2 regions of the Streptomyces odontotermitis genome follow, and region 2 is predicted to be linked to the other one. Evidence: predicted binding sites of a transcription regulator. Region 2 holds the regulator's gene; the other holds the start of a gene.
The links. The regulator HspR, encoded in region 2, represses chaperone genes until heat shock. The targets are predictions, from matches to a motif close to TTGAGNNNNNNNNNCTCAA.
Positions count from the first base shown of each region.

Region 1 (15,858 bases), on a different contig from region 2:
CGCGCACCAGGTCGTCCCACATGAACCAGAACCGCTCCTGGCCCGGGGTGCCGAAGAGGTAGAGGACCAGGTCGTCGTCGAGCGTGATGCGGCCGAAGTCCATGGCGACCGTCGTGGTCGTCTTGTCGGGGGTCGGGGTGAGGTCGTCGGTGTCCTCGCTCGCCCGGGTCATCAGCGCCTCCGTCTGGAGGGGCGTGATCTCGGAGACGGTGGTCACCAGCGTCGTCTTGCCGACGCCGAAGCCGCCCGCGACGACGATCTTCGTGGCTATGGGGGCGCGGGTGGTGTCGGTCTGCCAGGCCCGCAACTCGCCCGCGTCTTCGGCGAGTTCGATGGCCTCAGAGGCGGCGGAGTCCACTCAGCACCCTTTCCAGCAGCGCGCGCTCGGGGCGTCCGGGGCCGTGGCCCGTGCCGTACACGCGGATCTTTCCCTGGTCGGCGAGGTCGCTGAGCAGCACGCGGACCACACCGAGCGGCATCTTCAGGAGCGCGGCGATCTCGGCCACGGTGCGCATGCGGCGGCAGAGTTCGACGATGGCGCGCATCTCCGGCATGCCCCGTCCCGCACCCGCGCCGCCGCCCTGCCCCTGCGTCAGTTCACGTCGCTCCTCCGGCGCTTCGAGCGCCGCCACAAACGTTTCCACCAGCAGGACGTGGCCGAAGCGGGTGCGGCCGCCGGTGAGGGAGTACGGGCGGACCCGGGCCGACTTCCGGTGGCCGCCGCGCACCGGGAGCTTGGCGGTGTTCGCCGCTGCGCCCGGCGTGCTCATCGGGGGCTCCCCATCGACTGGCGCAGCTCGCTGCGGAGTTCGGGGGTGAGCACGTGTCCGGCGCGGCCGACGAAGAGCGCCATGTGGTACGCGACGACGCTCATGTCGCAGTCCGGCGTCGCGTGCACGCCGAGCAGGGAGCCGTCGCTGATCGACATGACGAAGAGGCTGCCCTCCTCCATGGCGACGACCGTCTGCTTGACCCCGCCGCCCTCCATGAGCTGGGCGGCACCGAGGGTGAGGGAGCCGAGCCCGGACACGATGGTGGCCAGGTCGGCGCTGGATCCCTTGGGGCCCTCGGGCTGTGCCAGCGGGCGCCGGTCGATGTTCTGGCCGGGGTCGGACGAGAGCAGCAGGAGCCCGTCGGACGAGACCACCGCGACCGACAGCAGCCCTGGCACCTCCTCGACGAGGTTCGTCAACAGCCAGTGCAGGTTGCGGGCTTCGCTGCTCAGTCCGGTACTGAGTCCGGTGCGCGTGGGCGCAGTCAACTGCTTGCCTCCTCGACTGTGTCCCCCATGACGTCTGCGGCTTCTGCGGTGGTTTTGTTACTGCTGGTGCCTTCGGTACGTTCCGTGCGCCCTGTCGAACCCGTCGAACCCGTCGAACCCGTCGTCCCCATCGCCTCCGCCGTCTCCGCCGTCTCTCCGGCGATCTCGGCCTCGGCGTCGCGGCGGCCGCTCTTGGCGCCCTGGTGGAAGCCGCCGAGACGGCGGCGCAGCGCCTCCGCGTCCACGGATCCGGTACGGGGCTTCGGCGGGGCGGCGGGCGCGGGCGCGGCCGCCTTGGGGGTGCGCTTGGGCAGGCCCTTGTCGGTGACGCGCTCCCACTTGGGGGCCCGGGCGGACTCTTCGGCGGGGGCCGCGGGGTCCGGGTCGGGCTCACGCTCGTGCACGGGCTCCGCGGCAGCGGGCTCCGGCGCCAGGGGTTCCCGTATCCCGCGCCCGGGCGTCGCCTCGGGCGGCTGGGGCGGGATGAGCTCCATGGTGGTCTCGGCCGAGAACGCGGGCTCGGGTTCGGGCTCGGGTTCCGGTGCGAGCTCGGGCTCGGGCTCGGGTGCGAGCGCGGGCTCGGGTTCCGGCTCGGGCGTGCGCTCCGGCTGCTCCCCCAGCGACCACTCCGCCGCCGCGATCAGCGGGTCCGGCTGGGCGGAGGAACGGCTGGGCAGGACATTGGAGTTGGCCTCGGCGTCCGCGCCCGGCAGATGCACCAGCGGCACTCCCCCGCCCAGCGACGCGCCGCCGCCCAGGGGCGGGACGACCGCCGACGGGGCGTCGGCCAGGATGTCCGTGGGCAGCACCACGACCGCCGCGACACCGCCCGGCTTCTGCTCGCGCAGCCGCACCCGCACCCCGTGCCGGGCCGCGAGCCGGGCCACCACGTACAGGCCGAGGCCGAGTCCGGCCTCCTCGTCGGCGTGCTGCTCGTACGCGGCGTCCGGGTTGAAGTCCGCGAGGCGCGCGTTGAGTTCGCGCATCCGCTCGGTGGTGACGCCGATGCCCTCGTCGCGCACGGAGAGCATCACCTCGCCGCCCTCCAGGAGCCAGCCGGAGACCTCGACGGAGAGGTCCGGGGGCGAGAACGACGTGGCGTTCTCCAGGAGTTCGGCGAGCAGGTGGCTGACGGCGTCCGCGACGAAGCCCGCGACGTGGGCGTGCGGCGGCAGCGCGGCGATGCGCACCCGCTCGTACCGCTCGATCTCGCTGACCGCGGCCCGCACGACGTCGACGAGCGGCACCGGGCCGGGGTGCTGGTGGCCGTGCTCGGCCCCGGCGAGGACGAGGAGGTTCTCGCTGTGGCGGCGCATGACCGTGGCGAGGTGGTCGAGCTTGAAGAGCGTGGCGAGCCGGTCGGGGTCCTGCTCGTGGTCCTCCAGGCCCTCGATGACGGCGAGCTGCCGCTCGACCAGGCCGAGGGTGCGCAGGGCGAGGTTGACGAACGTGCCGTGGATGGACTGCTTGACCTGCTCCAAGTGGGCCGCCGCTGCCGCCAGTTCGGCGCGCAGCTCCTCCCGCTCGTCGGCCATGGACTGGCCCCGGCCGACCAGGTGCTTGCGGTCGGACTCCAGCGTGGTGAGGCGCTCGGTCAACGCGGCGGCGCGCTCGTTCAGGATGTTGACGGAGCGGACGACCTGGGCGAACTCGTCGTCGCGGCCGGTGAAGCGGATCGGCTCCGCGGGCGGCGCACCGGCGGCCCGCTCGGCGGTGGCCAGGCGCGCGGAGCCGAGGCGCAGCACGGCGAGCGGCCGGGTGAGCGTCCGGGCGGTGGCCATGGCGACGCCCACGGCGGCCAGCAGGCAGCCGCCGACGAGGGCGACGCGCAGCTCCAGGGCGGTGACGTCGTCGTCGCGCAGCCGCTCCAGGTCCTTGGTGCGCCGGTCGGCGAGCGAGGACTCGGCGCCGCGCATCGTGTCGACGCGGGCCGAGAGCGCGGCGTCGACCTTGGCGCGGTCGTAGCGCTGCTCGGCGGCGGAGAGCGTGGGCTGGTCGGTGAGCCGGGCCAGGTACTTGTCGGCGGTGTCGACCTCGGAGCCGGTCACGGTCGACTCGTAGGTGGTGCGGGCCTCGTCGGGGGCGGCGTCCAGGAAGTCCGCGAGGGCGGCCTGTTCGCGCACCCGGGCCTGCTGGGCGGCGGCGCTGAGGCCGTCGCGGCGCTTGGCGTCGGCGGCGGACCCCCCGGCGGCGCGGGGCAGGCCCGTGACCGGGTCGAGGGTCGTGGCCGTGCCGGTGGAGCGGGGCACGGCGAGGGCGGCGAGCAGCAGTCCGCGGGTGGCGGCGGCCTGCTCCACGGCGTGGTCGAGGTCGGCGAGGGCGAGGCCGCCGGGGCCCGCCTCGGGCGGCAGTTTCTCGGCCAGCTCGCGGGTGAGCCCGTGCAGTTCCCCGATGGCCTTCGAGTACGCGACGTGGGCGGCGAGCGCGCTGGCCCGGCCGGTGACCGCCGATCTGCGGACGGCCGCGATGTCCGCGAGGTCGCGGCGCAGCTCTCCGGGGAGCTCCCCGGCGCGCAGCTCGTCGATCTGCCGGTCCACGCGGGCGCTGCGGCTGTCGGCGGGGCGCTTGCTCTTGGGGCGCCCTGCGGCGATGTAGGAGGTGACGTCGTCGCGCTCGTCGGCGAGGGCGTGGCTGAGCGAGACGGCCTGCTGGGTGCGCTCGCCGAGGGTCACCAGGTCCTGTGCGTCGCTCAGCCTGTCGGAGGCGGCGACGACGGCGGGGGCTCCCGCTCCGGCGACGGCGGCGGCCACCACGGCGACGGCGACGATCAGGCGGGAGCGGACGCGCTTGGTGGGCGGGGCGGGGCGGGTGGCGGGGGCGGCGGGAGCAGGGGCCGTCGCCTCCGGGGTCTGCGGGGCTTGCGGGCCTTCTTCGGGTCCGGCGGCTCCGTCAGGTCCGGCGGCTCTGTCGGCGCCGTCAGCTCTGTCGGCGCCGTCAGCTCTGTCGGTGCTGTGGGCCGGGCCGGCGTCGTCGGGGGCGTGGCCAGAGGTGGTGGTCGCGCCCGGCGTGGCCGTGGTGGCCTGCTTGCCTTTGCGCCGAGGCCGCATTTTCTGCACCGGTGCTCACATTCTTGACTCGTCTGCCCTTGGGCCCGGGTGACGATCCGTCAACACGAGCGACGCTCCCCGGCTACGGGTCCTGACCCTTCCAGTGCCGGTGAACGGCGGTCGCGCATCGCCTGCCTGGCCACCCGAAGGAGTGAACATCGGCCGGGAGTTGGCGAGCAAGTCCCGTCCCGGACCGCACGGGCCTGCGACGGGGCGCCGGTTGGACGTCTCCGGCGGGCTTTGGCAAGATGCGCCGCCACACCCCGCCGGAAGTGATCATTCCAGCCAAAACCCGGCGGTTGCGCCGCCCCTGAGGGCCGATCTCCCGTATCGATTCGGCTTCTTGTGGGTGCTGTGAAGGGGTCGTGCAGACTGGCCGGATGCGCATCGAACTCGCCACTCGACCCGGTGACCCCGCCCGCCCCAATGAGGACTACGCGTCGGTAGCCCTGCCCGCGTCCGGTCGGGGCGGTGCGCTCGTCCTCCTCGACGGCGTGACGCCCCCGCGCGGGGACGACGGCTGTCTGCATTCCGTTCACTGGTTCACGGCCCGGCTCGGCGGCGCACTGGGTGAACTGTCCGTTTCACGGCGGGATATGGCGCTGCCGGAGGTCCTCTCGGCCGCGATCGAGCGCACAGCGGAGGCCCATCGTCAAACCTGTGACCTTTCTCACCCGCGCACGCCGCAGGCCACGGTGGTCCTCGTCCGGTGGGACGAGGAGCGGGTCGAGCACCTGGTCCTGTCGGACTCGGCGCTGCTGCTCGCGCGGCCCGGGGGCGAGGTGGCGGCCGTCCTGGACCACCGTCTCGCGCAGCTGCCGCCCGCGGTCCGGGCACGGCGGGACGCGGTGCGGGCGCTGCCGCGCGGGTCGGCCGAACGGGAGGTCGCGGGGCGGGAGTACGCGGCGGCGGTCGAGGCCCTCCGGAACGCGGAGGGCGGCTTCTTCACCGCGGCGGCGGACCCTGCCGTGGCCGGGCTCGCCGTGACCGGGTCGGACGACCGGGACGCGGTCACCGGCATGGTGGCGCTCACTGACGGGGTGGGGCGCTGGGTGGAGACCTTCCGTGAAGGCGGGTGGGAGGACCTCTTCGCCCTCGTACGGAAGGAGGGGCCGGAGCGGGTCGTGGAGCGGGTGAGGGAGCTGGAGCTGGGAGACCCGCAGTGTGCGGAGTTCCCCCGGGGCAAGGTCCACGACGACGCCGCGCTGGTGCACGTGGAGCTGTGACCCGGGGACGGCCGGGCCTCAGGCCCCCTCGGCGCCCAGGTTCAACTGGTGCAGCAACCGCGCCAGTTCCGCCACCTCCCGCCGGTCCCACCCGGCGAGTTGGCGCACGTAGCGTTCGCGGCGGCCCGCCCGTACCGTGCGGAAGCGGTCGCGGCCGTCCGGGGTGAGCCGGACCAGCCAGGCGCGGCCGTCCGCCGGGTCCGGTTCGCGGGCGAGGAGGCCCAGCTCCTCCAGGGCGCGCAGCTGGCGGCTCATGGTCGCCTTGCCGACGCCGATGTACGCGGCGAGGTCGGTCGCCCGCTGCGGCCCCGCCTCGTCCAGGCGCACCAGCAGGCCGTACGCGGCGGGTTCGAGGTCCGGGTGGACCTCGCGCGCCATCTCGCCGGACGAGGCCCGAGCGCGTCGCAGAAATACCGTCAACTCCCGTTCGAGCGCCAGGAATTCGTGGTCTACGCCACTCTCGGGACGCCCCGGCAGCCCGCCCGGGGCACTCTCTCGGTCCACACCCTCGTGCACGTCAGCACCCATCCCGCACTTTCCCGATCCTGAAAGTTTCCGCCATTCTCGGCCATCGCCGCAGCTCCGCCAGTATTTCGCAGGCGTAGACCAACGGCAGCCCCCTGGCCCTCTTCCCACACACGGGTCTACGTGCGTAGCGTCATCGGTGACATGTTCACACCATTACTCGGCGACATGTCGACCGGCCCGACAGTTGGTCCCCCCACCGAGCTCCGCCCGAGCTCCATCGAGGCCCTTCGGAGGCACGCAATGCCCGTGCACAGACCCGGTACCGCCCGCAGATCCCCCGGCTCCCGCCGGACGGCGCTCCTGTTCGCCGTCGTGTCCGCCCTGTCCTCGCTCGCTCTCCTCGTCACCCTGCCCGGGGCGGCCGCCGCCCGGTCCGACGACGTGCCGCCGCGCGGCTCGGCCCACATGGGCATGGGCGTCGCCGAGCACGACGGCCAGGGGCCCGCCCCGAGTGACGGGAACGCAGCGAGCGTCGAGGGCGTCGACGTCAGCAGCCACCAGGGCAACGTCGCCTGGCAGACCCTCTGGAACAGCGGGGTGCGGTGGGCCTACGTCAAGGCCACGGAGTCCACCTCCTACACGAACCCGTACTTCGCCCAGCAGTACAACGGCTCCTACAACGTCGGCATGATCCGCGGCTCGTACCACTTCGCCACCCCCGACACCACGAGCGGCGCCACCCAGGCCAACTACTTCGTGGACCACGGCGGCGGCTGGTCCAAGGACGGCAAGACCCTGCCGGGCGCGCTCGACATCGAGTGGAACCCGTACGGGGCGGCCTGCTTCGGCAAGTCGGCCAGCGGCATGGTCAGCTGGATCCGGGACTTCCTCAACCAGTACAAGGCCCGCACCGGGCGGGACGCCGTGATCTACACGGCCACGAGCTGGTGGAAGCAGTGCACCGGCAACTACGGCGGCTTCGCCGCGAACAACCCGCTGTGGATCGCCCGCTACAACACGAGCCCCGGCGAACTGCCCGCGGGCTGGGGCTTCCACACGATCTGGCAGTACACGTCGACGGGCCCCACGGTCGGCGACCACAACAAGTTCAACGGGGCGTACGACCGCTTGCAGGCGCTCGCGAACGGTTAGGCGCACTCGGACGCACGCGGGCCCGGACCCCATACAGGGTCCGGGCCTTCGCGCACCGGCAGCCTCCCTCACGCGGCCGCCGGAACCTGCACCTCGCCGTCCACCTTCGCCGGGGTCAGGGCCAGTTCGAGCACCTGGCGGACGTCCGTCACCGTGTGCACGTCCAGCCTCTCCAGGACCTCGGCGGGGACGTCGTCGAGGTCCGCCTCGTTCCGCTTCGGGACGATCACCGTGGTGATCCCGGCGCGGTGCGCGGCGAGCAGCTTCTGCTTGACGCCGCCGATGGGCAGGACACGGCCGGTCAGCGAGACCTCGCCGGTCATGGCGACGTCCGTGCGGACCAGGCGGCCGGAGAGGAGCGACGCGAGGGCGGTCGTCAGGGTGATGCCCGCGCTCGGGCCGTCCTTCGGGACCGCGCCCGCCGGGAAGTGGATGTGCACGCCCCGGTCCTTCAAGTCGGCCACGGGCAGCTCCAGTTCGGCGCCGTGCGAGCGCAGGAAGGAGAGCGCGATGTGCGCGGACTCCTTCATCACGTCGCCCAGCTGGCCGGTGAGCTGGAGGCCCGCCGCGCCCGTCTCCGGGTCGGCGAGCGACGCCTCGACGAAGAGCACGTCGCCGCCCGCCCCGGTCACCGCGAGCCCGGTCGCGACGCCCGGCACCGCGGTGCGCCGCTCGGCCGGGTCCTGGGCGGACTCGGGCACGTGGTGCGGGCGCCCGATGAGGCCGCGCAGCTCGTCCTCGGTGACCGTGAACGGCAGCTCGCGGTCGCCCAGTTCGTGCTGGGCCGCGACCTTGCGGAGCAGCCGTGCGACGGTCCGCTCCAGGGTGCGCACCCCGGCCTCGCGGGTGTACTCGCCGGCGAGCTTGCGCAGCGCGCCCTCGTCGATGGCCACCTCGCCCGTCGCGAGGCCCGCGCGCTCCAGCTGGCGCGGGAGCAGGTGGTCGCGGGCGATGACGACCTTCTCGTCCTCGGTGTAGCCGTCCAGCCGGACCAGTTCCATGCGGTCGAGCAGCGCCTCCGGGATGGCTTCCAGGACGTTGGCCGTCGCGAGGAACACCACGTCGCTCAGGTCGAGTTCGACCTCCAGGTAGTGGTCGCGGAAGGTGTGGTTCTGCGCCGGGTCGAGGACTTCGAGGAGGGCGGCGGCCGGGTCGCCCCGGAAGTCGGAGCCCACCTTGTCGATCTCGTCGAGGAGGACGACGGGGTTCATCGACCCGGCCTCCTTGATCGCGCGCACGATCCGGCCCGGCAGGGCGCCCACGTACGTGCGCCGGTGGCCGCGGATCTCGGCCTCGTCGCGCACGCCGCCCAGCGCCACGCGCACGAACTTCCGCCCCATCGCGTGCGCGACGGACTCGCCGAGCGAGGTCTTGCCGACGCCGGGCGGGCCGACGAGGGCGAGCACGGCACCGCCGCGGCGGCCGCCGACCACGCCCAGGCCCCGGTCGGTGCGGCGCTTGCGCACGGCCAGGTACTCGGTGATGCGCTCCTTCACGTCCTGGAGGCCCGCGTGCTCGGCGTCCAGGACCTCCTGGGCGCCGCGGATGTCGTAGGCGTCCTCGGTCCGCTCGTTCCAGGGGAGTTCGAGGACGGTGTCGAGCCAGGTGCGGATCCAGCCGCCCTCGGGGGACTGGTCGCTGGCCCGCTCCAGCTTCTCGACTTCCTTGAGGGCGGCCTCGCGGACCTTCTCGGGGAGGTCGGCGGCCTCGACACGGGCCCGGTAGTCGTCGGACTCGTCCTCGTCACCGCTCTCACCATTCAGCTCGCGCAGCTCCTTGCGGACGGCGTCGAGCTGGCGGCGCAGCAGGAACTCGCGCTGCTGCTTGTCGACGCCCTCCTGGACGTCCTTGGCGATGGACTCGGCGACGTCCTGCTCGGCGAGGTGCTCGCGCAGCTGCTCGGTGGCGAGCTTCAGCCGGGCGACCGGGTCGGCGGTCTCCAGGAGTTCGATCTTCTGCCCGATGCTGAGGAAGGGCGAGTAGCCGGAGTTGTCGGCGAGCGCGGACACGTCGTCGATCTGCTGGACGCGGTCCACGACCTGCCAGGCGCCGCGCTTCTTGAGCCAGCTGGTGGCGAGCGCCTTGTACTCCGTGACGAGCTCGGCGACGGCGCCGGGAAGGGGGTCGGGGCCGGAGTCGTCGAGCCGCAGCCCCTCCACCCAGAGGGCGGCGCCGGGGCCGGTGGTGCCCGCGCCGATGCGGACGCGGCCGCGCGCCCGGATGAGGGCGCCCGGGTCGCCGTCGGAGAGACGGCCCACCTGCTCGACGGTCCCGAGGACACCCGTCGCGGCGTAGGTCCCGTCGATGCGCGGAACAAGCAGCACCTGCGGCTTGCTGGCACCGGAGCGGGCGGCCGCCTGGGCGGCCTCCACCGCCGCGCGCACATCAGTGTCGGACAGGTCGAACGGGACCACCATGCCGGGCAGCACGACCTCGTCGTCGAGCGGCAGCACGGGCAGCGTGAGCAGAGTGTTCGCCGTGTTGGACTCAGCAGCCATGATCTCCCCTTAGGCATTCAAGTTGAGCTATGCCGACTCAATGCTCGTGAGCGCGCCATTGTTCCCCCGGGGGTGTTCGCTGTGAGCGATCACCGTGGGGCGGTGTGGCTCCGAGGGGTCCGTGAACCGCCCGGCGGGGCGCGGGCGATAGAGGGGACGTGAGACTGTTCCGCCCCATGGGGGCCGACCGGGGGGACGACGACGCGGCGCTGCTGCGGGCCGTCGCCGACGGGGACGCACAGGCGCTGGCCGTGCTCTACGACCGGCACGCCGGGTGGCTGCACGCGCGGCTCACCCGGCGGTGCGCGGACCCCGACGTCGTACGGGAAGTGCTCCAGGACACCTTCCTCACCGTGTGGCGCTCGGCCGCCGCGCACCGGGGCGGGGAGGCCGGGGGCTGGCTCTGGGTGATCGCGGCCCGCCGCCTGGTGGACGCCGGGCGCGCGCAGGCACGGGCCGTCGCGGCGCAGCGCGCCGCCACGGAGAGCGCCCCCGAGCAGGCGGCGCCGTCCGCCGAGGACCGCGTGCTCGCCGCGCTCGAGTACGGGGACGTGGGCACCGCGCTCGACCGGATCTCCCCCGAGCTGCGCGAGGTGCTCCGGGCCACCGTCGTGGACGGGCTCACCACCCGCGAGACCGCACGGCTCCTCGGCATACCCGAGGGCACCGTGAAGACCCGGGCGATGCGCGCCCGCCGCGAGCTGCGCGCCGCGCTCGCCCAACTCTCCCCAGGCGGCGACCCGTTGGGAGGACTGACATGACCGTACGAGAGCCGGGGCGCCCGCCCTGGCACGTGACCGGCGACCTGGCGGCCCGGTACGCGACCGGCGACCTGCCGGAACCGGACGCGTGGTCGCTGGAGAAGCACGTGGAGTCCTGCGCGGACTGCGCGGGGGCGGTGTCGGCGGCGGTGCGGGACGGGACGGCGGGGGCCGTGCTGGGCACAGTGCGGGAGGCCGTGCTCGCGGAGGCCGTCCGCGTGGAGACCGTCCGCGTGGAGACCGCGGCGACGGTACGGGGGTCCGTCGCCGCCGGGTCTTCCTCGGCGCGGCCGCGGCGGGGGCCGCGGCTCCGGCCGTCGCGGGCCGTACGGGGATCCGCGCCCGACGGGTCCCCTCCGTCACGGCCGCGCTGGGCGCTGCGGCTGCTGTGGGCCGTCGGGCCCGCCCTGCGCGGGGCCTGGGTGGCGGCCCTGCTCGTCGTGTGCGCGGGGGCGCTCGGGCTCGCGCACGGGGCCGGGTTCGGCGGGGCCAGGCCGATGCTGTTCGCCCTCGCGCCCGTACTGCCGCTGGCCGGGGTGGGGTTGTCCTACGGGGCGCATGCCGACCCCATGTACGAGATCACCGCCTCGACTCCCGGTGGCGGGCTGCGGCTGCTCCTGACGCGGACCGCCGTCGTCCTCGGCGTGAGCCTGCCGCTGCTCACCGCCGTGGGCGCCGCCCTGCCCGCCATGGGCGCCGCACCGGGCGCCGCCGCGCTGCTCCTGCCGTGCCTCGCCCTCACCCTGGCCGCCCTCGCCCTCGGCTCCTGCGTCGGCTGCCGCGCCGCCACCGGCGTCACCGCGACGGCCTGGCTGCTCGCCGTGCTCGGGCCCGCCCTCGCGGCGTCCGGTGACGGCCGCGCGCCCGGCGTCTTCCCCAGCGGCGCGCTCGCCGAGCAGCTGGCCCGGTATGTCTCCGGGCCCGCGTCGCAGGGGAGTTGGGCCCTCGCGGCCGCCCTCGGCGCCGCCCTGCTCGGGCTGCGCCGCCACTCCTTCGACTTCCACCGCCGTACGGAGGCACCGTGACCGACCACGAGAGCAGCACTCCCACCCGTCTCCCACCACCGCCCTCGACCGAGGCGCTGCGCGCCGCTCCTCCTGACCCTGCCGTCCGCGTCAGCGGGCTCACCGTCCGCCACCGCAGGACCCTCGCCCTCGACGCGGTCGACCTCGGCTTCGGCACCGGCGTGCACGGCCTGCTCGGCCCGAACGGGGCGGGCAAGACCTCGCTGATCCGCGTCCTCGCGACGGTCGCGAAGCCGGACGGCGGGCGGGTCGAGCTCTTCGGCGCCGACGTGGCCGGGCACCGCGAGCGGTCCGCTGCGCGGCGCCGGCTCGGCTATCTGCCGCAGGAGTTCGGGTACTACCCGGGCTTCACGGTGCGGGAGTTCGTGGCGTACGTCGCGTGGCTCAAGGAGATGCCGCCCGCGCGGACGGCGGCCGCGGTGGAGCGCGCGGTGCGCCGGGTCGGGCTCGCCGACCGCATCGACGCGAAGGTGAAGACGCTCTCCGGCGGCATGGTCCGCCGCGTCGGCATCGCGCAGGCCGTCGTCAACGACCCCGACGTGCTGCTCCTCGACGAGCCGACCGCCGGGCTCGACCCGGAGCAGCGCGTCGCATTCCGGACGCTGCTCCAGGAGTTGGGCACGGAGGCGACGGTCGTCGTCTCCACGCACCTCGTCGAGGACGTGGCCGCGGCCTGCACCGAGGTCACCCTCGTCGAGGCGGGCCGGGTCGCCTACCGCGGCACGCCCGCGACGCTCGCCGGCCTCGGCACCGAGACCGCCGGAGCCACCGACGACGGCTCCGGCAGCCCCGGCGGCAGCCCCATCGAGCGCGGCTACACGGCGGCCCTGCGCAGCCACCGGTCGGGCACGGCAACGGCCACGGCCCCCAACTCCCGCACAGAGGGCGCCCGATGACCCTCCTCGGCGCCTCCCCCGCACCCGGCACGGCGCCCACCGCCCCCACCCCCCTCTCCCTCCGCCTGCGCGCCCACCCCCTCACCACCGAACTCCGGCGCGGCATCGGCCCCTGGTCCGGGCTCGCCGTGGTGGCCGTCGTCGCGTTCGGCATGGGCGCCCACACCAACGACTGGCAGGGCCACTGGGCCCGCACCTGCGACCTGCTGCGGTCGTCGGGGCTGCTGCTCGGCGGGCCCCTCGCCCTCGCCGCGGGGTGCTGGAGCGGCGGCCGTGAGCGGCGCCGGCGCACCGGTCCGCTGCGCGCCTCGCTGCCCCGCACCCCACTGCGCCAGACCCTGCTCGCCGCCGCGCCCACCGCGTTCTGGCCCGCCGCCGGATATCTGCTCGCGGCGGCCGGCTCGCTCCTCGCGACCTGGCCGTACGCGGGCGGCGGCAGCCCCTTCCTGTCGCTGATCGCGGCCGACGCGGTGGCCCTCGCCTCGCTGTCGCTGATCGGGTTCGTGGCGGGCAGGGTCGTCCCGTGGCGGCTCACCGCGCCGCTGCTCGCCGCGCTCGGCTACCTCGCCCTGGGCGCCCCCACCTACTCGACGCGCGACGCCCGCTGGCTGAGCCCCGCCCTGGAGCACAGCTATGACTGGGACCGGCCGGTGTGGTGGTTCGGGGCCGCCGCCGTGGTGTGGGCGGCGGGGATCGCGGGCGCCGTGCTGCTCGGGTACGCCGCCCGCGTGCGCGCCGTCGCCCTCGTCCCGCTGGCCGCCGCGGCCTGCGCGGGCGCGCTCCTCGTGCACACCGCCGACGACCTGTGGCGCCCCGACCCCGAGGCCGCCGCCCTGGTCTGCGACGGCGGCACGCCCCAGGTGTGCGTGACCGCCGTCGAGAGCAAGCTGCTGCCCGACGTGAGCCGGGCGACGGCGGGCTTCCGGGCGAAGCTGCGCGGCGTCGGGGGTGTGCCGGAGCGGCTGGTGGGCGGGCCCTGGGACGCGCGGCCGAGGCAGCGCGACAAGCCCCGCTACGCGCCCGCGAAGGGCGCGGACCGGCTCGCGGGACTGGATTTCTCGGTCCTCCGCGACCACCTCACCGACCCCGACTTCTACGCGAACACGGCCGCGGGCGAACTGTTTCAGGACCGGGACTGCACGAGCGCGGAGGTCGACGACGGCAACCGGTACGGGGAGCGCGCCACGAACATCAGCGACGCCGTGCTCCAGTGGCTCGCCCCTGTGCCCTCCTTCTCGTACTACGGAGAGGGCGCCGAGCGGCAGTTGAAGAAGATCGAGGCGATGTCGGACAAGGAGCGGAAGGCGTACCTCACGCGGTACTTCGCCGTGGACTCCTGCGACCCGGAGCAGGTGCCCGTGCCATGACCGGTCTCCCTCTCACCCACCGCAACGGCGCCTTCCTCTACGCCCGTTCCCGCGCCCTCCCTCTCACCCTCACCACCCTCGCCGGGGCCGCCGCCGTCGCCGCGTGGGGCGCGCACTGGCTGCAGGAACAGCTCGGGTACGGGGGCAACGCCCGGGTCCCCGTGGTGGTGCTCGCCCCGCTGCTCGCCGCCTCGGCGATCGGCACCGGACTGCACAGCCACAGCGACGACCTCGACCGCACGGCCGTGCGCCCCTGGTGGCCGCGCCGGGCCGCTCAACTGCTCGTCCTGACTGCCCTGGCCGCATGCCTGCTCGCGCTCGCCGTGCCAGGGGATCCGGGGCGGTGGGGCGCCGCCGCGATCGTCCGCAACGCACTGGGCGACACCGGGCTCGCGGCCGCGTCGGCGGCCCTCCTCGGGGCGCGCCTGAGCTGGCTGCCGGTCACGGTGTACGGGAGCGCCGTGTACCTCGCGGCGCCGAGGGAGGCGGGGGGTGCGCCCGCCGTGTGGGCGTGGGTGATGCAGCCGGGGCCGCAGGGGGCGGCCTGGGCGGTGGCCGTGGGGCTGTTCGCCGCGGGCGGGGTGCTCTACGCCTTGCGCGGGGCCCGCCCGGAGGAGCCCGGTCCGCGGGCCTGACGCCAGCGCCGCACCAGCGGCCAGGTGGAGACGCCGATCACCAGGGACAGCAGATGGCCCCAGTTGGTCATCGGGTCGGTGAAGGCGATGAGGTCGTCGACGAGCATCCAGCCGAACCCGGCGAGCACCGTCCAGCGCAGCCACGGCGTGAGCAGCCCGGCGAGCGCGCCGACGCTGGCGGCGACGCCGAAGCTGATGCCGTAGTCGAGCCGGTGCAGCGAACTGTCGGGCAGATGGCCCGCCAACACCGAGAGCCCGACCGGCACTTCGGTGGCCAGCGTCGCCACGACGTGCCCGAGCAGGAAGACCCCGGCGGTGCGCAGCGCGCCGATGCGGCGTTCGAGCGCGGTCAGGACGAGCAGGAACCCGATGGCGTACGGGGAGGTGATGCCGCCCGCGATCCACAGCGCGCTGGCGACGAGGACGAGCAGCGGCTGCTGCGTGAGGTGCGCGACGTCCGTGCTGGAGCCCTGCTGCAGTCCGGACACGAAGGACGGGTCGGCGTACTGCGCGAGCAGCGAGGTCGCGGTGAGCACGGCCGCGTAGCCGAAGGTGAAGGGCGTGCCGGTGGGCGTCGGCAGGATGCGCCAGGGGCGCAGCTTCCGCCAGGAGGCGGTGCGGGCGCACGCACCCGCGGCCGGAGCCGCGGCCTCGGCGACGGCGGCAGCGCCCTGGGCAGCCGCACCCGGATCCTGGTCCACCGCATCCGGCGCACTCACCACAGGAGGTCTCACGCCACCGGCCCGGCCCTGCTGGCGCGGGATCCCGTCCAGCGGCGGCGCGTCGGTGGTCGAAGGCTCGGCGGTCGCCGCGGCAGCGGTGGAACTCAAGTTCACAGTGAGGCGCTCCTTCCGTCTGCGCCCACCCTTTGCCCAGTTTTGCGGCGCTGTCTATGACCGACGCCACGTGAGGCGCGATTCACAGAAGTTCACAGCAACCTCTCAGGCCGGTCCCGCGTTGCGGGCAGCCCCGAACCGTCCGCCGTGAGCGACCTCAGGAGCCGGTCCACGTAGGCCCGCAGACGCGCCGTCATGTCGTAGTGCTCCGGGTCGAGCGCACTGGAGAAGCCGCACTGCGCGAAGTGCTCGACGGCCCGTCCAGGGTCGCTCCGGCCCGCGGATCCGAGCGGGCTCTCCCCGTCCTCACCGCGGGGGACCGCACCCGGCCGCATGGGTGAGGATGGGGAGCATGCACGAAGACACCAACGCCCCGGTCGTGCTCGACCGCCGCGAAGGCCCCTACGGCGAGGTCGTGCTGCGCCGCCACGGCGCGCTGCTGCAGATCATCGCCAACGGCACGTTCCTGATGGACACTTCGGACGGCCGCTCCGAGCGCCTCCTCGTCGACGCGGCCCGCGACGCCCTGGACGACCGCCCCGCACCGGGCGTCCTCATCGGCGGCCTCGGCGTCGGCTTCTCCCTCGCGCACGCGGCCGCCGACCCGCGCTGGGGCCGGATCACCGTCGTGGAGCGCGAGCCCGCGATCATCCACTGGCACTGCTCCGGACCCAGGCCGCCCCTGT
Region 1 is NZ_JBNJLS010000028.1:87,367-103,224, reverse strand. Features, by position in the region: gene ACQB60_RS42135 (GTP-binding protein) at 1-358, opposite strand, end outside; gene ACQB60_RS42130 (DUF742 domain-containing protein) at 339-770, opposite strand; gene ACQB60_RS42125 (roadblock/LC7 domain-containing protein) at 767-1,261, opposite strand; gene ACQB60_RS42120 (sensor histidine kinase) at 1,258-4,308, opposite strand; gene ACQB60_RS42115 (hypothetical protein) at 4,689-5,534, shown strand; gene ACQB60_RS42110 (MarR family winged helix-turn-helix transcriptional regulator) at 5,553-6,062, opposite strand; gene ACQB60_RS42105 (lysozyme) at 6,303-7,154, shown strand; gene lon (endopeptidase La) at 7,223-9,652, opposite strand; gene ACQB60_RS42095 (RNA polymerase sigma factor) at 9,829-10,413, shown strand; gene ACQB60_RS42090 (zf-HC2 domain-containing protein) at 10,410-11,438, shown strand; gene ACQB60_RS42085 (ABC transporter ATP-binding protein) at 11,495-12,334, shown strand; gene ACQB60_RS42080 (hypothetical protein) at 12,331-13,701, shown strand; gene ACQB60_RS42075 (hypothetical protein) at 13,698-14,336, shown strand; gene ACQB60_RS42070 (rhomboid-like protein) at 14,288-15,172, opposite strand; gene ACQB60_RS42065 (hypothetical protein) at 15,265-15,507, opposite strand; gene ACQB60_RS42060 (spermidine synthase family protein) at 15,516-15,858, shown strand, end outside.
Region 1: the regulator HspR is predicted to act here: its motif matches at 9,675-9,693, upstream of lon (endopeptidase La).

Region 2 (15,858 bases):
CGGTCGCCCGGCTCGTCTGTGCCGGGGACGCCCGTGCTGGACTGGTCGTACGTCACCGGGGCGCCCAGTTCGTTGCCGTGGCCGCCCATCCGGACGGTCACCGAACCGCCCTTGCCCGCGCGGGAGTTGCCGGTGATGAGGTCGTCGAAGCCGTCGCCGTCGAGGTCGGCGTGCGCGGCGGTGTCGCGGGTCGCGGTGGGGTCGTCGCCCTCGGCGAGGACCTTCGCGTAGTAGCCGTAGTCACCGGCGCCCGCCGGGAGGTGCGCGGTGTAGGCGCCGCCGTCGGCCCGCTCCCCGTACAGGACGTACGAGACGATGTCCTTGGACTGGAACTTCCCGGCGTCCATGCCGGTCAGGCGCACGCCCTTGGGCAGGAAGTCGACCTCCAGGCCGAAGGGGCGGTCCGGGTCGGGCACGCCCTCGGCGTAGTACCACCAGTTGTCGCCGCTGATCACGGCGAGGTTCGGGGAGCCGTCGAAGTCCATGTCGCCGAAGGCCACGCCCTCGCCGAAGCGGCCCTCGGTGTCGGCGGGGGCGTTCAGGACCAGGCCGCCGGAGGCGAAGCCCGACTCGTTGCCCCACAGGATGGTGACGGAGCCGGTGGGCCTGCCCTCCACCCGCTCGCCGGGGGCGCCGACGATCAGGTCCGCGAAGCCGTCGTGGTTGACGTCGCCGCTGGTGAGGCTGTCGCCGAAGGCGTCCTCCGGCTCGGTCTTCCCGGGCACCTCGGAGGTCTCCTGGGTGAGCGTGATGTGGCGGGCGGCCGCGATGCCGTTCGCCGAACCGAGCGTGACAGTCACGGAGTTGGTCTTGGGGTTGCCGATGGCGAGGTCGCGGTAGCCGTCGCCGTTGTAGTCGTCGCTGAGCGTCGTGGCGGCGCTCGCCGAGCCCGCGAGGGGCAGGGTCAGGCCCGTCGCGGCGAGGGCCGCGACGGTCGCGGTGGCGGCCAGTGTTCGTACGCGCACGGGAACTCCCTGACAGAGGGGTGGAGCTGTCGGGGATGTGACTCGTGGGGTGCGCGAAGGGTTGTGCGCCGGGGGCGGGAAGTTGGCTTCCAGGTGAACGGCGCGCGGGGCAAATCGCCCTATGGGGGGCTGAGTTGGACGAATGGCTGCGCGATGGTGACCTACGGGCGGCCCAGCCCGACCTACGGGCGGCCCAGCCCGACCTACGGGCGGCCCAGCCGGACGCCGAGCTCCTTGCTGCCGAAGTGCCGCACCCGCCCCATGTCGAGCCCGTCCGGCCCGCCCGGGAACACCAGGAACAGCCCGGCCTCCTTGTCGTGCCGCTGCGTGAAGGCGACCACGTCCTGGCGCCCGTCGCCGTCCGCGTCGAGCAGTGCCTGCGCCCCGAACCTGAACGCCTCCACGCCGTCCGGCAGCCCCTTGTCGTCCCCGCTCACGGTCTGCCCGGTCGCCACGTCGAAGCCGCCCTTCGCCGACGCGGGCAGCAGGATCAGCCTGTCCGGGTCGATGAGGTGGAAGCCGGGCCTGCCGGTCAGCAGGTCGGCGCGGCCGTCGCCGGTGACGTCGCCGATCTCCGTGCCCGAGCCCCAGGTGGAGCCGCGCCCCTGGAGGACCTCGGGCGAACGACCTTTGCCGGGGCCCGACTTGGAGCCGTAGAAGAGGGTGAGCGTGCCGGGTTCCAGATCGCCCGGGCCCGGTGAGACCACGAGGTCGTCGATGCCGTCGCCGTCCACGTCACCGGCGGTGGCGCCGCCGGCACCCTCGTAGCCGCCCATGGCGGAGCCGATCGCCTCGGCGGAGGCTCTGGTCAGGCCCTGCGGGCCGCCCCGGAAGTAGGCGGTCTGCGGCGGCCCGTCCGGCGGGTCGTCGTTCTGCTCGTAGTCATCGGCGTCGTACGGGTAGGTGAACAGCGCGTCCGTGCGCCCGTCGCCGTCGAAGTCGCCGGTGACACCGCTCTGCGCTGCCCCGTGATCGCCGCTGACGCGGCCTGTCCGGGCGGGCCTGCCGTCTTCGAAGGGACCGAACTGGATCGTCCTGCCGCCGGTGAGGTCGGCGTTGCCGTCGCCGTCGAAGTCGCCCGCCGCCGTCGGCCGGAAGGCGTCCGGAACCGAGAGGCGGCGCGGCTGCGAGACGCCGCGCGGCCCGCCGTACAGGGCAAGGGTCTCGACCTTCTCGCCCTGCTGCCGCGGGGCGACGAGGTCGGGGAAGCCGTCGCCGTCGAGGTCGGCGCGGAGCGGAGAGCCGTACCCGGAGTCGGGGCCGCCGCCCGGCAAGGTGGTATGCCACCCGGGGTGGAGCCCGCCCTTCGAGCCGTAGACGACGACGAGCGAAGTGCCGTGCTCGCGGGAGGCGAGGGGGCCCGCGAAGTCGTCGTAGCCGTCGCCGTTGAGGTCCTTCAGGTGGACGGGGTGCCCGGATTTCGCGGGCTTTCCGGCGGCCGGGCGGGCCCCGGAGGGCGCGGGCGCGGCGGCGCCGTCCGGCTCCCCGCCGGTGAAGAGCCCGCACCCGGACAGGAGCACGGCGCAGCACAGCGCGGCACCGGGCGCATGCCACTTCACTAAGACTTCTCCATGGCGGTGAACTCGGCTGTGGAGAAGGTGAGTTGGGCCTTGCGCGACACCAGCGTCCCCGGCTCCGCCCCCGGATGGACGCCCACCGTGTCCCCGCCGGAGGCCAGCGACGTCTGGAGCACCAGGTCGGCCTTCTTGTCCCCGTCGAAGTCCGCGACCTTCAGGACGCGCGTGGTGCCCTGGGCAGAACGGGAACCGGCGCTGGGGCCGACGAGTGCGGTGGCGTTCTCCACCAGCCCCGACGCGCGGGCCCGCAGCACCCGGACGTCCCCGGCGCCGCCCCCGCTTCCGCTGCCCGCCCCGCTCAGCACGAGCTCGCTCAGCCCGTCGCCGTCGAAGTCCCCGGCGTCCACGGAGACGTCGCGCGCCTCCAGCGTGCCGCGCACCGTGCCCGGCACGTCGTACCGGAGCGCGACGCCGCGCGGCCCGGCGACGGCGGCGTCCGTGCCCTTGCCCTTCCCGAAGCGTCCGAAGGCCACGTCGGTTCCCGACGGGAGCAGCACCCCGGTCCGGTTGGGCCCCTTCGGCCCGCCGCGGACGACGCTGAGGGTGCCGCCCGCCTTCCGGACCACGATGTCGTCGTAGCCGTCCCGGTCCACGTCCGTCGCGGGCAGCGGCAGGATGTCGTTGCCCGGCGAGAGCAGCGGCTTCCCGGCGGCGCGCGGGGCGCCCTTGCGCGTGAACGGCCCGCGCAGGAAGCTCAGCCGGGCCCCGCTGGCGTGCACCACGAGGTCGCTCGCGCCGTCCCCGTCGAAGTCCCCGCAGGCGGGCTGGTCGGCCCAGTCGTTGCCGAACCGGGCCTGCGCCGGGACCTGGAGCTTGACGGCCTTGCCGGCGAGCCCGCGCGGCGACCCGAAGAGGATCTGCAGCGGCACGGGCGGCTGCCCCTGCCCGTCGTACGGCGGGTCGGTGGAGACGACGAGGTCGGTGAACCCGTCCTTGTTCAGATCGCAGGACGCCTCCGACTCGAAGGCGGCGGGCAGCTGGCCCTTGGTGCGGGCCCCGTTGGCGTGCGCGGTCAGCAACTGCCGCGCCCCGGGCGTCAGTCCGTCAGGACCGCCGTACAGCACTCCGATCCCGGCGTCGTCGCCCCCGTCGGGGTGCGCCAGGTCGTCGAGTACGAGGTCACGGGCGCCGTCGCCGTTGAAGTCGTCGTCGACGCGGCTGCCCTTGCCCTGCGGGACGGGCCGGAGCGCGGCACCCTTGCCGGCGAGGCTGACGGGCTTGTGGCTGCCGCTGCCGGAGCCGCCGCCGCTGTCACTGCCGTTGCCGCCGCAGGCGGTGGCGAGGGTGAGCAGGGCCGCACAGCCGACCGCCACAGAGACGAGCCGCGCCCGCTCCCTGTACCCGCCCCGCACCGGCCCCAGGCCCAGGCCCAGGCCCAAGCCCAGGCCCCGGCCCACGGGTCTGTCCCCGCTCACGCCACTGTCACGTATGCCCGCACTCCGCATTGCCGCTCCACCCCGACCACACCAGACGTCACAACGTCCACATGATGCGCCTGCACCCTGCACACGAGTAAGCCCGGGGGGATGCCGCTTTGGTCACGCAGGGGTCACAGGCACCGACGTACCGGCGTACTGGCGTACCGACGTGCCTGCCCGCCGACATGACGAACGGCCGGTGCCGTCCCTTCCGGGGCGGCACCGGCCGTTCGGCCGTACGGTTCGCGCTACTTGACGGGCTCCGGCTCCGGCGCGTCCGCCGACTCCTCCTCGCCCGCCGGGTCGACCGGCGTCTTCACGGAGTCGAGCAGGAGCTGCGCCACGTCCACGACCTGGATGGACTCCTTCGCCTTGCCGTCGTTCTTCTTGCCGTTGACCGAGTCGGTCAGCATGACGAGGCAGAACGGGCAGGCGGTGGAGACGATGTCGGGGTTGAGGGAAAGGGCCTCGTCCACACGCTCGTTGTTGATGCGCTTGCCGATCCGCTCCTCCATCCACATCCGCGCACCACCGGCGCCACAGCAGAAGCCGCGCTCCTTGTGCCGGTGCATCTCTTCGTTCCTGAGCCCCGGGACCTTGCCGATGATCTCGCGCGGGGGCGTGTAGATCTTGTTGTGGCGGCCCAGGTAGCACGGGTCGTGGTAGGTGATGATGCCCTCGACCGGGGTCACCGGGATCAACTTGCCCTCGTCCACCAGGTGCTGGAGCAGCTGGGTGTGGTGGATGACCTCGTAGTCGCCGCCGAGCTGCGGGTACTCGTTGCCGAGGGTGTTGAGGCAGTGCGGGCAGGTCGCGACGATCTTCTTCGCGGACCGGGGCTTACGGGATTCCTCCGTCGCCTTGCCGTCGTCGTCGAGCTCCTCGCCGAACGCCATGTTGAGCGCCATGACGTTCTCCTGGCCGAGCTGCTGGAACAGCGGCTCGTTGCCGAGGCGGCGGGCCGAGTCACCGGTGCACTTCTCGTCGCCGCCCATGATCGCGAACTTGACGCCCGCGATGTGCAGCAGCTCCGCGAATGCCTTGGTGGTCTTCTTGGCGCGGTCCTCCAGGGCGCCCGCGCAGCCGACCCAGTAGAGGTACTCGACCTCCGTCAGATCCTCGATGTCCTTGCCGACGACCGGGACCTCGAAGTCGACCTCCTTGAGCCACTCCAGGCGCTGCTTCTTCGCCAGGCCCCAGGGGTTGCCCTTCTTCTCCAGGTTCTTGAGCATCGTGCCCGCCTCGGACGGGAAGGCGCTCTCGATCATCACCTGGTAGCGGCGCATGTCGACGATGTGGTCGATGTGCTCGATGTCGACGGGGCACTGCTCCACGCACGCACCACAGGTGGTGCAGGACCAGAGCACGTCCGGGTCGATGACGCCGTTCTCCTCGTGCGTCCCGATCAGCGGCCGCTCGGCCTCCGCCAGGGCGGCGGCGGGAACGTCCTTGAGCTGCTCCTCGCTCGCCTTCTCCTCGCCCTCCATGGACTTGCCGCCACCGGCGAGCAGGTACGGGGCCTTGGCGTGCGCGTGGTCGCGCAGCGACATGATGAGCAGCTTCGGGGAGAGCGGCTTGCCCGTGTTCCAGGCGGGGCACTGCGACTGGCAGCGGCCGCACTCGGTGCAGGTGGAGAAGTCGAGGATGCCCTTCCAGGAGAACTGCTCGACCTGGGAGACACCGAAGACGGCGTCCTCGGCCGGGTCCTCCCAGTCGATGGGCTCCCCGCCGGAGGTCATCGGCTGCAGCGCGCCGAGCGCCACGTCGCCGTCCGCCTCGCGCTTGAACCAGATGTTGGGGAAGGCGAGGAAGCGGTGCCAGGCCACGCCCATGTCGGTCTTCAGGGCGACCGTGATCATCCAGATGAAGGAGGTCGCGATCTTCAGGCCCGCGAAGAAGTACGTGAGGTTCTGGAGGGTGGACAGGTCCATCCCGTCCAGCCAGGAGACGACCGGGTACGAGATGAAGAACGACGCCTCGTAGCCGTCCACGTGGTGCTGGGCGCCCTCGAGGGCGTGCAGCATGAAGATGCAGACGCCGACGATGAGGATGACGGCCTCGACGAAGTACGCCTGGCCGATGTTGGAGCCCGCGAAGCGCGACTTGCGGCCCGGTCGGCCGGGGCGGCTCAGCTGCCGGATGACGATGAGCGTCGCGATGCCGATGATCGTCAGCGTGCCGATGAGCTCGACGAAGATGTTGTACGGCGCCCAGTCACCGATGAGCGGCAGCATCCAGTCGGCCTTGAAGAGCTGCCCGACGGCGTTGACGATCGTCAGGAGCAGCGAGAAGAACCCCACCGCCACGAACCAGTGCGCGACGCCGACGATGCCCCAGCGGTTCATCCGCGTATGGCCGAGGAACTCCTTGACCACCGTGATGGTGCGCTGCTTGGGGTCGTCGGTACGGGTGCCGGCGGGGACGGGCTGGCCGAGCCGTACGAAGTTCCAGATCTGGAGGATGGCACGGCCGAACAGCGCGACGCCGACCGCGATTAGGACGAGCGACACGATGATCGCGGCGAGTTGCATTGAGGGCTCCTCGGGCCTGCGAGGCGGACTTCGTAGCTGACTGACTGGCTCAGCCGGCCACGCGATTACTAAGCGGTAACTTATGGAGTCCGTCTGAGACTACCCATTTACGGGGTTGCACTGTAGCCAGGGCGGCGGTGATCTGTGTCGCTCAGGCTTGCCTCACCGGGCAAACCGGATCGCCGGGCGCCGCTGCACGCGTACAGGCCGATGCCGGCCGGCGTGCGGTCGGTGGGGCGGCGGTCACGTGGGTCATGCGCGCATGAGACGGGGTGGTGCCGGGCGGCGGGCCCCGGCGCGCGGATGCGTTGTGCCCGTCGCGCGAAGAATGCGCCGACTTCTCGGCTGAATGGCTGGCGACCCGGCCGACGGTGCTTGTGCGCGCCGGGGCTGACGATCAACGAATGTATTTTTTGCCAGGGTTTGGCCCATTTGGCGTGGATGAAGGAGAAGGCGCGTGGCGAACATCGACGCGGTGGTGACCGGGGCGGGCGGCTTCATCGGAGGGCACCTCACCCGTGCCCTGCTCGCCGAGGGGAAGAGCGTCCGCGCCGTCGACCGCAAGCCGGTCGAGGAGTGGTACCAGGTCCACGCCGACGCGGTGAACACCGTCCGCGACCTCTCCCTGCGGGACGCCTGCGTGCAGGTCCTCGACGGCGGCGCCGGCGAGGTCTACCACCTCGCCGCCGACACGGGCGGCATGGGCTTCATCGAGTCCCACAAGGCCGCCTGCATGCTGTCCGTCCTCTCCAGCACCCACATGCTGCTCGCCGCCCGCGACAGCGGCGTCGGCCGCTACTTCTACTCCTCCTCCGCCTGCGTCTACGCCGCCGACAAGCAGACCGACGCCGACGTCACCGCGCTGCGCGAACAGGACGCCTACCCGGCGATGGCCGAGGACGGCTACGGCTGGGAGAAGCTCTTCAGCGAGCGCATGGCCCGCCACTTCCGCGAGGACTACGGACTCGCCGCCCGCGCCGCCCGCTACCACAACGTCTACGGCCCGTACGGGACCTGGACCGGCGGCCGCGAGAAGGCACCGGCCGCCGCCTGCCGCAAGGTCGCCGCCGCCGTCCTGTCCGGCGCGCGCGAGGTGGAGATCTGGGGCGACGGCGAGCAGACCCGCTCCTTCACCTACATCGACGACTGCGTCGAAGGCACCCTGCGCCTGGCCCGCAGCGAGGTGACCGAGCCCCTCAACGTCGGCTCCGGCCAACTGGTCTCCATCAACCAGCTGTACGCCGTCGTCGAGCAGATCGCCGGAGTCGAGCTGAGCCACCGTCACATCCCGGGCCCGCTCGGGGTGCGCTGCCGCAACAGCGACAACACCCGGATCTACAAGGAGCTCGGCTGGCAGCCCGGGATCTCCCTCCTGGAGGGCCTGGAGCCCACCTACCGCTGGGTGTACGACCAGGTGAAGGCCCAGCTCGACGGCCGCCCCCACCAGGTCTGACGGCGACCGCCATGGTGATCCCCCGCGTCGATGTGCTCGGCACCGCCGTCAGCGCCGTCGGGCCCCGCGTCGCCCTCGACGAGATCACCCGCTGGGTGCAGTCGGACGGCGCCGTCCGCAGCTACGTCTGCGTCACCGGCGTCCACGGCGTCATGGAATCCGTCCGCGACCCCGAACTCCGCGCCGTCCACAACGCCTCCGGGCTCACCGTCCCCGACGGGATGCCCATGGTGTGGGCCGGGCACCGGGCCGGGGCGTGGTGGATGGACCGGGTCTACGGGCCCGACCTGATGCTGGCCACGCTGCGCCGGGCCGCCGAGCGAGGCTGGACCTCGTACCTGTACGGCGGCGGACCCGGCGTGCCCGAGCTCCTCGCCTCCCGGCTCACCTGCCGATTCCGTGGTCTGAGGATCGTGGGCACTCACTCCCCGCCCTTCCGCCCGCTCACCGGGGCCGAGGACGAGGAGGCGGTCGCGCGCATCAACGCCAGCGGCGCGGACCTGGTCTGGGTGGGCCTGGCCACGCCGAAGCAGGAGCGCTGGATGGCCTCCCACCGGCCCCGCCTGAACGCGTCCGCGCTGCTCGGAGTCGGCGCCGCCTTCGGCTTCCACACGGGCCGCGTGCCGCAGGCGCCCGAGTGGATGCGCGGCCGCGGCCTGGAGCGGGCGTACCGCCTGTCGAAGGAGCCGCGCCGCCGGTGGCGCCGCTATCTGCGCAACAACCCGGAGTACCTGGCGCGCATCGCGGTGCGCCCGCCGAGGATCCTGCCGGTTCCGCAGAACGGTGAACTCCGTTGAGGATCACACTCGTTCACCGCTTCTACGCCTCCGGTTCTACGCCTCCGGTTCTACGCCTCCGGGGCGCCCAGCGGTGAGAACGGGGCGGTGCGTGACCAGGCGGCGACGCGGATGGCGACGCGAACGGGCCGTGGGGGTACGCGGGGCGGCTCAGTGCCGAGAAGGGGGTGCTTGAGCTGCTGCGGCAGTGACCGCGGGGCGAACCGCTGGTCTACCCCGACAAAGCGGGAAAAAGGCTTGCGGCGCCTCGCCCGTGTCGCGTTCCTGCCTGTAAGGGCGGGATAAAAGTTGAGTGGCCTCGACTCAGGTCTGTTGACGATGTCCGATGGGTCATGCATCCTTGAGTCAGTTCCACTCAAGAAGGTATCTGGAGGAATCGAAATGGCACGTGCGGTCGGCATCGACCTGGGCACGACTAACTCCGTCGTCAGCGTTCTGGAGGGCGGTGAGCCCACCGTCATCACGAACGCAGAGGGCGCCAGGACCACGCCGTCCGTCGTCGCCTTCGCCAAGAACGGTGAGGTGCTCGTCGGCGAGGTCGCGAAGCGTCAGGCGGTCACCAACGTCGACAGGACCATCCGGTCGGTCAAGCGCCACATGGGCACCGACTGGAAGGTGGACATCGACGACAAGGGCTTCAACCCCCAGCAGATCAGTGCCTTCATCCTGCAGAAGCTGAAGCGCGACGCCGAGTCGTACCTGGGCGAGAAGGTGGCCGACGCGGTCATCACCGTCCCGGCGTACTTCAACGACTCCGAGCGCCAGGCGACGAAGGAGGCCGGCGAGATCGCGGGCCTGAACGTCCTGCGTATTGTCAACGAGCCGACGGCGGCCGCCCTGGCCTACGGCCTCGACAAGGACGACCAGACCATTCTCGTCTTCGACCTCGGTGGCGGCACCTTCGACGTCTCGCTGCTCGAGATCGGCGACGGCGTCGTCGAGGTGAAGGCCACGAACGGCGACAACCACCTCGGTGGTGACGACTGGGACCAGCGCGTCGTCGACTACCTGGTCAAGCAGTTCAACAACGGCCACGGCGTGGACCTGGGCAAGGACAAGATGGCGCTCCAGCGCCTCCGTGAGGCCGCCGAGAAGGCCAAGATCGAGCTGTCCTCCTCCACCGAGACCACGATCAACCTGCCCTACATCACGGCCTCCGCCGAGGGCCCGCTGCACCTGGACGAGAAGCTCACGCGCGCCCAGTTCCAGCAGCTCACGTCCGACCTCCTGGAGCGCTGCAAGACGCCGTTCCACAACGTCATCAAGGACGCCGGCATCCAGCTGAGCGAGATCGACCACGTCGTTCTCGTCGGTGGCTCCACCCGCATGCCCGCCGTCGCCGACCTGGTCAAGGAGCTGACCGGCGGCAAGGAGGCCAACAAGGGTGTGAACCCGGACGAGGTCGTCGCCATCGGCGCCTCGCTCCAGGCCGGTGTCCTCAAGGGTGAGGTCAAGGACGTCCTGCTCCTCGACGTGACCCCGCTGTCCCTCGGTATCGAGACCAAGGGCGGCATCATGACCAAGCTGATCGAGCGCAACACGACGATCCCGACGAAGCGTTCGGAGATCTTCACGACGGCCGAGGACAACCAGCCGTCGGTGCAGATCCAGGTCTACCAGGGCGAGCGCGAGATCGCGGCGTACAACAAGAAGCTCGGGATGTTCGAGCTCACGGGCCTGCCGCCCGCGCCCCGCGGCGTCCCGCAGATCGAGGTCTCCTTCGACATCGACGCCAACGGCATCATGCACGTGACCGCGAAGGACCTGGGCACGGGCAAGGAGCAGAAGATGACCGTCACCGGTGGCTCCTCGCTGCCGAAGGACGAGGTCGACCGCATGCGCCAGGAGGCCGAGCAGTACGCGGACGAGGACCACCGCCGCCGCGAGGCCGCCGAGTCCCGCAACCAGGGCGAGCAGCTCGTCTACCAGACGGAGAAGTTCCTCAAGGACAACGAGGACAAGGTCCCCGGCGAGGTCAAGACCGAGGTCGAGGAAGCCGTCACCGAGCTGAAGGAGAAGCTCAAGGGCGAGGACACGGCCGAGATCCGCACCGCCACGGAGAAGGTCGCCGCCGTCTCGCAGAAGCTGGGCCAGGCCATGTACGCCGACGCCCAGGGCGCGCAGGCCGCGGGTGGCGCCGAGGGTGCCGCTCCGGGTGGCGAGGCCCCGAACATGTCGAAGGACGACGACGTCGTGGACGCCGAGATCGTCGACGACGAGAAGCCCGGTGACGCGAAGGGCGGCGCCGCCTGATGACTGAGGAGACCCCGGGCCTCGGCGACGCCGAGAACCCCGACGTCCCCTCCGGCGCCACCCCTGATGACGCGGCGCCGAAGGCCGCCGAGCCCTCCACCGAGGAGGGCCCGGCGGCCCCGGCCGGGGACGCAAGCCAGTCGGTCGGCCTGACCGCCCAGCTGGACCAGGTCCGTACCGCGCTCAACGAGCGCACCGCGGACCTCCAGCGGCTGCAGGCCGAGTACCAGAACTACCGCCGCCGGGTGGAGCGGGACCGGGTGACGGTGAAGGAGATCGCCGCGGCGAACCTCCTCACCGAGCTCCTCCCGACCCTCGACGACATCGGCCGCGCCCGTGAACACGGCGAGCTGGTGGGCGGCTTCAAGTCGGTGGCGGAATCCATGGAGACCGTCGTCGCGAAGCTCGGCCTCCAGCAGTTCGGCAAGGAGGGCGAGCCCTTCGACCCGACGATCCACGAAGCCCTGATGCACAGCTACGCACCGGACGTCACCGAGACGACCTGCGTGGCGATCCTGCAGCCCGGCTACCGGATCGGCGAGCGCACCATCCGTCCCGCGCGCGTGGCGGTGGCCGAGCCGCAGCCCGGCGCGCAGACGGTCAAGGAGTCGGAAGGGACCGCCGACGCCTCGGCCGCCGAGGCGGACGAGAAGAAGGAGACCGGTGGCCCGGACGAGGGCTGACGGCATTGAGATGAGTGAGGAGGGACGTCGAGGCCGATGAGCACCAAGGACTTCATCGAGAAGGACTACTACAAGGTCCTCGGCGTCCCCAAGGACGCCACCGAAGCCGAGATCAAGAAGGCGTACCGGAAGCTCGCGCGCGAGAACCATCCGGACGCCAACAAGGGAAACGCGAAGGCGGAGGAGCGCTTCAAGGAGATCTCCGAGGCGAATGACGTCCTCGGCGACCCCAAGAAGCGCAAGGAGTACGACGAGGCGCGTGCTCTCTTCGGCAACGGCGGCTTCAGGCCGGGCCCCGGCGGCGCCGGCGGCGGCACGTTCAACTTCGACCTGGGCGACCTCTTCGGAGGCGGCGCCCAGGGCGGTGGGGCGGGCGGCGCCGGCGGCTTCGGCGGCGGGCTCGGTGACGTCTTCGGGGGCCTGTTCAACCGGGGCGGCGGTGGCGCGGGGACGCGCACGCAGCCGCGCCGCGGCCAGGACATCGAGTCCGAGGTCACGCTCAGCTTCACGGAGGCGGTGGACGGCGCGACGGTCCCGTTGCGCATGTCGTCCCAGGCCCCCTGCAAGGCGTGCTCGGGCACGGGCGACAAGAACGGCTCACCGCGCGTGTGTCCCACGTGCGTGGGCACCGGCCAGGTATCGCGAGGCGGCGGCGGAGGCTTCTCGCTCACCGACCCCTGCGTGGACTGCAAGGGCCGCGGGCTGATCGCCCAGGACCCCTGCGACACCTGCAAGGGCTCGGGCCGCGCGAAGTCCTCGCGCACGATGCAGGTCCGCATCCCGGCGGGCGTCTCGGACGGTCAGCGCATCCGCCTCCGCGGCAAGGGCGCTCCCGGTGAACGGGGCGGCCCGGCGGGCGACTTGTACGTCGTTGTCCACGTCGACGCCCACCCGGTCTTCGGCCGCAAGGGCGACAACCTCACGGTGACGGTGCCGGTGACGTTCGCGGAGGCCACGCTCGGCGGCGAGGTCAAGGTGCCGACCCTCGGCGGTCCGCCCGTGACCCTCAAGCTGCCGCCGGGGACGCCCAACGGCCGTACGATGCGGGCCCGCGGCAAGGGCGCGGTCCGCAAGGACGGCACCCGCGGCGACCTCCTGGTGACGGTGGAAGTCACGGTTCCCACTTCCCTCACCGACTCGGCGAAGGAAGCACTGGAGTCGTACCGGAAGGCGACTGCGGGCGAGGATCCGCGGGCAGAACTGTTCCAGGCCGCGAAGGGAGCGTGACGGAAAGTGGACAGGGACGGCCGCCGACGCAACCCCTACCAACTGACCGACGAAACCCCGGTGTACGTCATCTCGGTGGCGGCACAGCTGAGCGGACTGCATCCGCAGACCCTCCGCCAGTACGACCGCCTGGGCCTGGTCTCCCCCGACCGCACCGCGGGCCGGGGCCGCCGCTACTCGGCCCGCGACATCGAACTGCTCCGCCAGGTGCAGCAGTTGTCGCAGGAAGAGGGCATCAACCTGGCCGGCATCAAGCGCATCATCGAGCTGGAGAACCAGGTCGCCGCGCTCCAGTCCCGCGTCGCGGAGCTCTCCGCGGCCGTGGAGGGAGCCGCCGCCGCCATGCAGCAACGTGAGGCGGCGGTACACGCCTCGTACCGCCGCGACCTGGTGCCGTACCAGGATGTGCAGCAGACGAGTGCGCTGGTGGTGTGGCGCCCGAAGAGACCGGGCGACTAACACTTCTCCGCGTGCGAAGTGCTTGTACAAAGGGGCCGGGAGGCGGGAACCTCCCGGCCCCTTCGCGCGTTGCGGAGGGCGACCTGATCACGTGATCGTTGTGGGGGAAGTGAGCAACACATGGCCATGGTGGGCCTGTTCTGGATCGCCGAGGGCGATGTGTACGTGGGCGCGAAGCCGTCGGGCCTGGCCCCCGGCGTCCGCCTGACACCGGAGGGCGTGGTGGCCCTCGGCCACAACCAGTCGGGCCTGTGGCTCTGGGAGGACGTGCACGCCCTGACGGTGGCGGACATCCCCGTGAAGTCCCTGAAGCGCCAGGTGGGCGCGGTGGTGGACCTGGCCCTCACGGTCGGCCTCGGCGGCGCGGACGAGGCCCCGGCGATGACGGTGTGCGTGGAGTCCCCGGACGGCGAGGAACACGAACTGACGGCGTACGTCGCCGCGGCCACGGGCTACTCCCAGACCGAGGTCGACCTCTCCCGCACACTCCTGTCCCGCCTGACGGAGGGCGCCGCGACGATGTCCACGACGCTGGCGTCCATGTCGGAGTGGGGCCGCGCGTGGGAGGGCGGGTCGCCTCGGGGGGCTGAGCGGGTGGGGTTGTTGCGGGGGTGGGTGGGTTAGTGGGCTGACTGTCCCTGCCCACGAGGGGCAGGGTGGGCGTGCCCCGGCTTCCTCCCGGCGCAGCAGGTGGAGGTCGACGGCCGGGGCACGCCCGGGGAAAGTCGGCCCTGCGGTCGGAGTTGTGCCGCAGGACCTTCCGCACGGCGGGACGGACCTCGGCAGAGGCCCCCCGTGTCTCGTGTCCCGCCGGGATCCACGATGCAGGGCCCTGCGGGTGCGGCACCAGCGTCATCTTGTTGCTGTGCAGGGTGCGGGGGTGGGGACAGGGAGGGACTAATGGGGTCAGGAGGCCCAAAGAGGCTAGAAAAAATGGCGGGGCTAGCGGGGCTAGCGGGCGAAGCCTGAGCCGAGGGCGTTGGACTGGCTGAGCAGGTAGCCGAGTTGGGCGCGGCTGGTGCTGCCGAGAGTGGTGGCGAGTTTGGCGATGTGGACGCGGGCTGTGCGGACGTTCATGCTGAGGCGGGTGGCGATCTGACCGTCGGTGAGACCTTCGGTCAGGAGAGCGGCGATGGCCCGCTGTCGCGGGGTGATGCCTCCCTGGCCAGTGGGTGGGTGGGCCGCGACCGGATACATGGGGGTCGCCCTGTGCCACAGGCAGTCGAAGATGGCGACCAAGTGGTGCACGACATCCGGCTGGTGGAGCCGGAGAGCCACCGTGCGGTCCTGGTTGGCGGGGATGAAGGCGACGGTGCGGTCGAAGACGAGGAGTCGTTCGGTGACTTCGTCGAGGGTGCGCACTTCGACGTCGCCGGTGCTCTGCTCGAAATGCGCGACGGTGGCGAGCGAGTGGCGGGACGTGTGCTGATACAGCGTGCGCATGCGGGCACCGCGAGCGAGTACCGCATGCTCACGGGGGAAGGGCATGGGCGGCCAGCTCCTGGGGTGCCCGAGCCCCCGGCTGGATGGCGAGCGCTTCTCGTGAAGTGGCCTCCACGGCCTCGTCTATGGCCTGGTCGATGTGGTGAAATCCGCGCAGGACCGTGAGACCGGAGCCGACTGGTCTGGGTGGCGCCGCCACGCCCTGAGGCGCGACCGATTCCAGGACCGAGGCAAGTGCCGCTGTTCGAGCTCGCTGACCGGCGATGGTGCCCACGACGTCGTGGAGGAGACGAGTCAGGGCGACGTCCGGAGTGGCGGGCAGCAGCCATGTGGCGCACTCGGTAGGTGCCCGGAGAAGACCGAGGCGTAGCAGGCAGGGAGCTTCGTCGACCTCCACCCGGTGGATGCGGCCCTCGCGTAAGGCGTCTTTGTACAGGCTTTCGCCGAGCTCGCAGAGCCCCTCGGCGGGGTGCGGCGCATGACCTGGCATCAGCGGTCTTGTTTGAGGATGCCGGACTCGCCGATGAGGTAGCCGAGCTGGGCGCGGCTCTCGCTGCCGAGGGTGGCGGCGAGTTTGGCGATGTGGACGCGGACGGTGCGGACGTTCATGCCGAGGCGGGTGGCCATCTCCGCGTCGGTGAGGCCCTCGATGAGGAGAGTGGCTATGGCCCGCTGGCGGGGGGTGATGCCGCCCGGTTCGGTGGGCTGCGGGGCCGCGTACGGGTACATGGGGGTGGCCAGTCGCCAGAGGCGCTCGAAGGTGGTGACGAGGTAGTCGACCAGGGCCGGGTGGCGGAGTTCGAGGGCCATCGTGTCGCCCTTGTGGGCGGGGATGAAGGCGATGGTGCGGTCGACGACGATCAGCCGGTCCGTGACCTCGTCGAGGGTGCGGACCTCGACGTCCCCGTCCAGCTGCTCGTAGTGGGCCAGGACGGGGAGCGAGTGGCGTGAGGTGTGCTGGTAGAGGGTGCGCATGCGGCAGCCCCGGGAGAGGAGGGCCTGTTCGCGGGCGAGGGTGTTGGCGAGGAGCTGGGGGGAGCGGTTGCCGCCGG
Region 2 is NZ_JBNJLS010000039.1:5,344-21,201, forward strand. Features, by position in the region: gene ACQB60_RS45330 (FG-GAP and VCBS repeat-containing protein) at 1-965, opposite strand, end outside; gene ACQB60_RS45335 (FG-GAP repeat domain-containing protein) at 1,169-2,524, opposite strand; gene ACQB60_RS45340 (FG-GAP repeat domain-containing protein) at 2,524-3,957, opposite strand; gene ACQB60_RS45345 ((Fe-S)-binding protein) at 4,209-6,491, opposite strand; gene ACQB60_RS45350 (NAD-dependent epimerase/dehydratase family protein) at 6,958-7,944, shown strand; gene ACQB60_RS45355 (WecB/TagA/CpsF family glycosyltransferase) at 7,956-8,741, shown strand; gene dnaK (molecular chaperone DnaK) at 9,123-10,994, shown strand; gene grpE (nucleotide exchange factor GrpE) at 10,994-11,677, shown strand; gene dnaJ (molecular chaperone DnaJ) at 11,714-12,904, shown strand; gene ACQB60_RS45375 (heat shock protein transcriptional repressor HspR) at 12,911-13,363, shown strand; gene ACQB60_RS45380 (hypothetical protein) at 13,484-13,987, shown strand; gene ACQB60_RS45385 (helix-turn-helix transcriptional regulator) at 14,315-14,806, opposite strand; gene ACQB60_RS45390 (hypothetical protein) at 14,835-15,296, opposite strand; gene ACQB60_RS45395 (helix-turn-helix transcriptional regulator) at 15,296-15,858, opposite strand, start outside.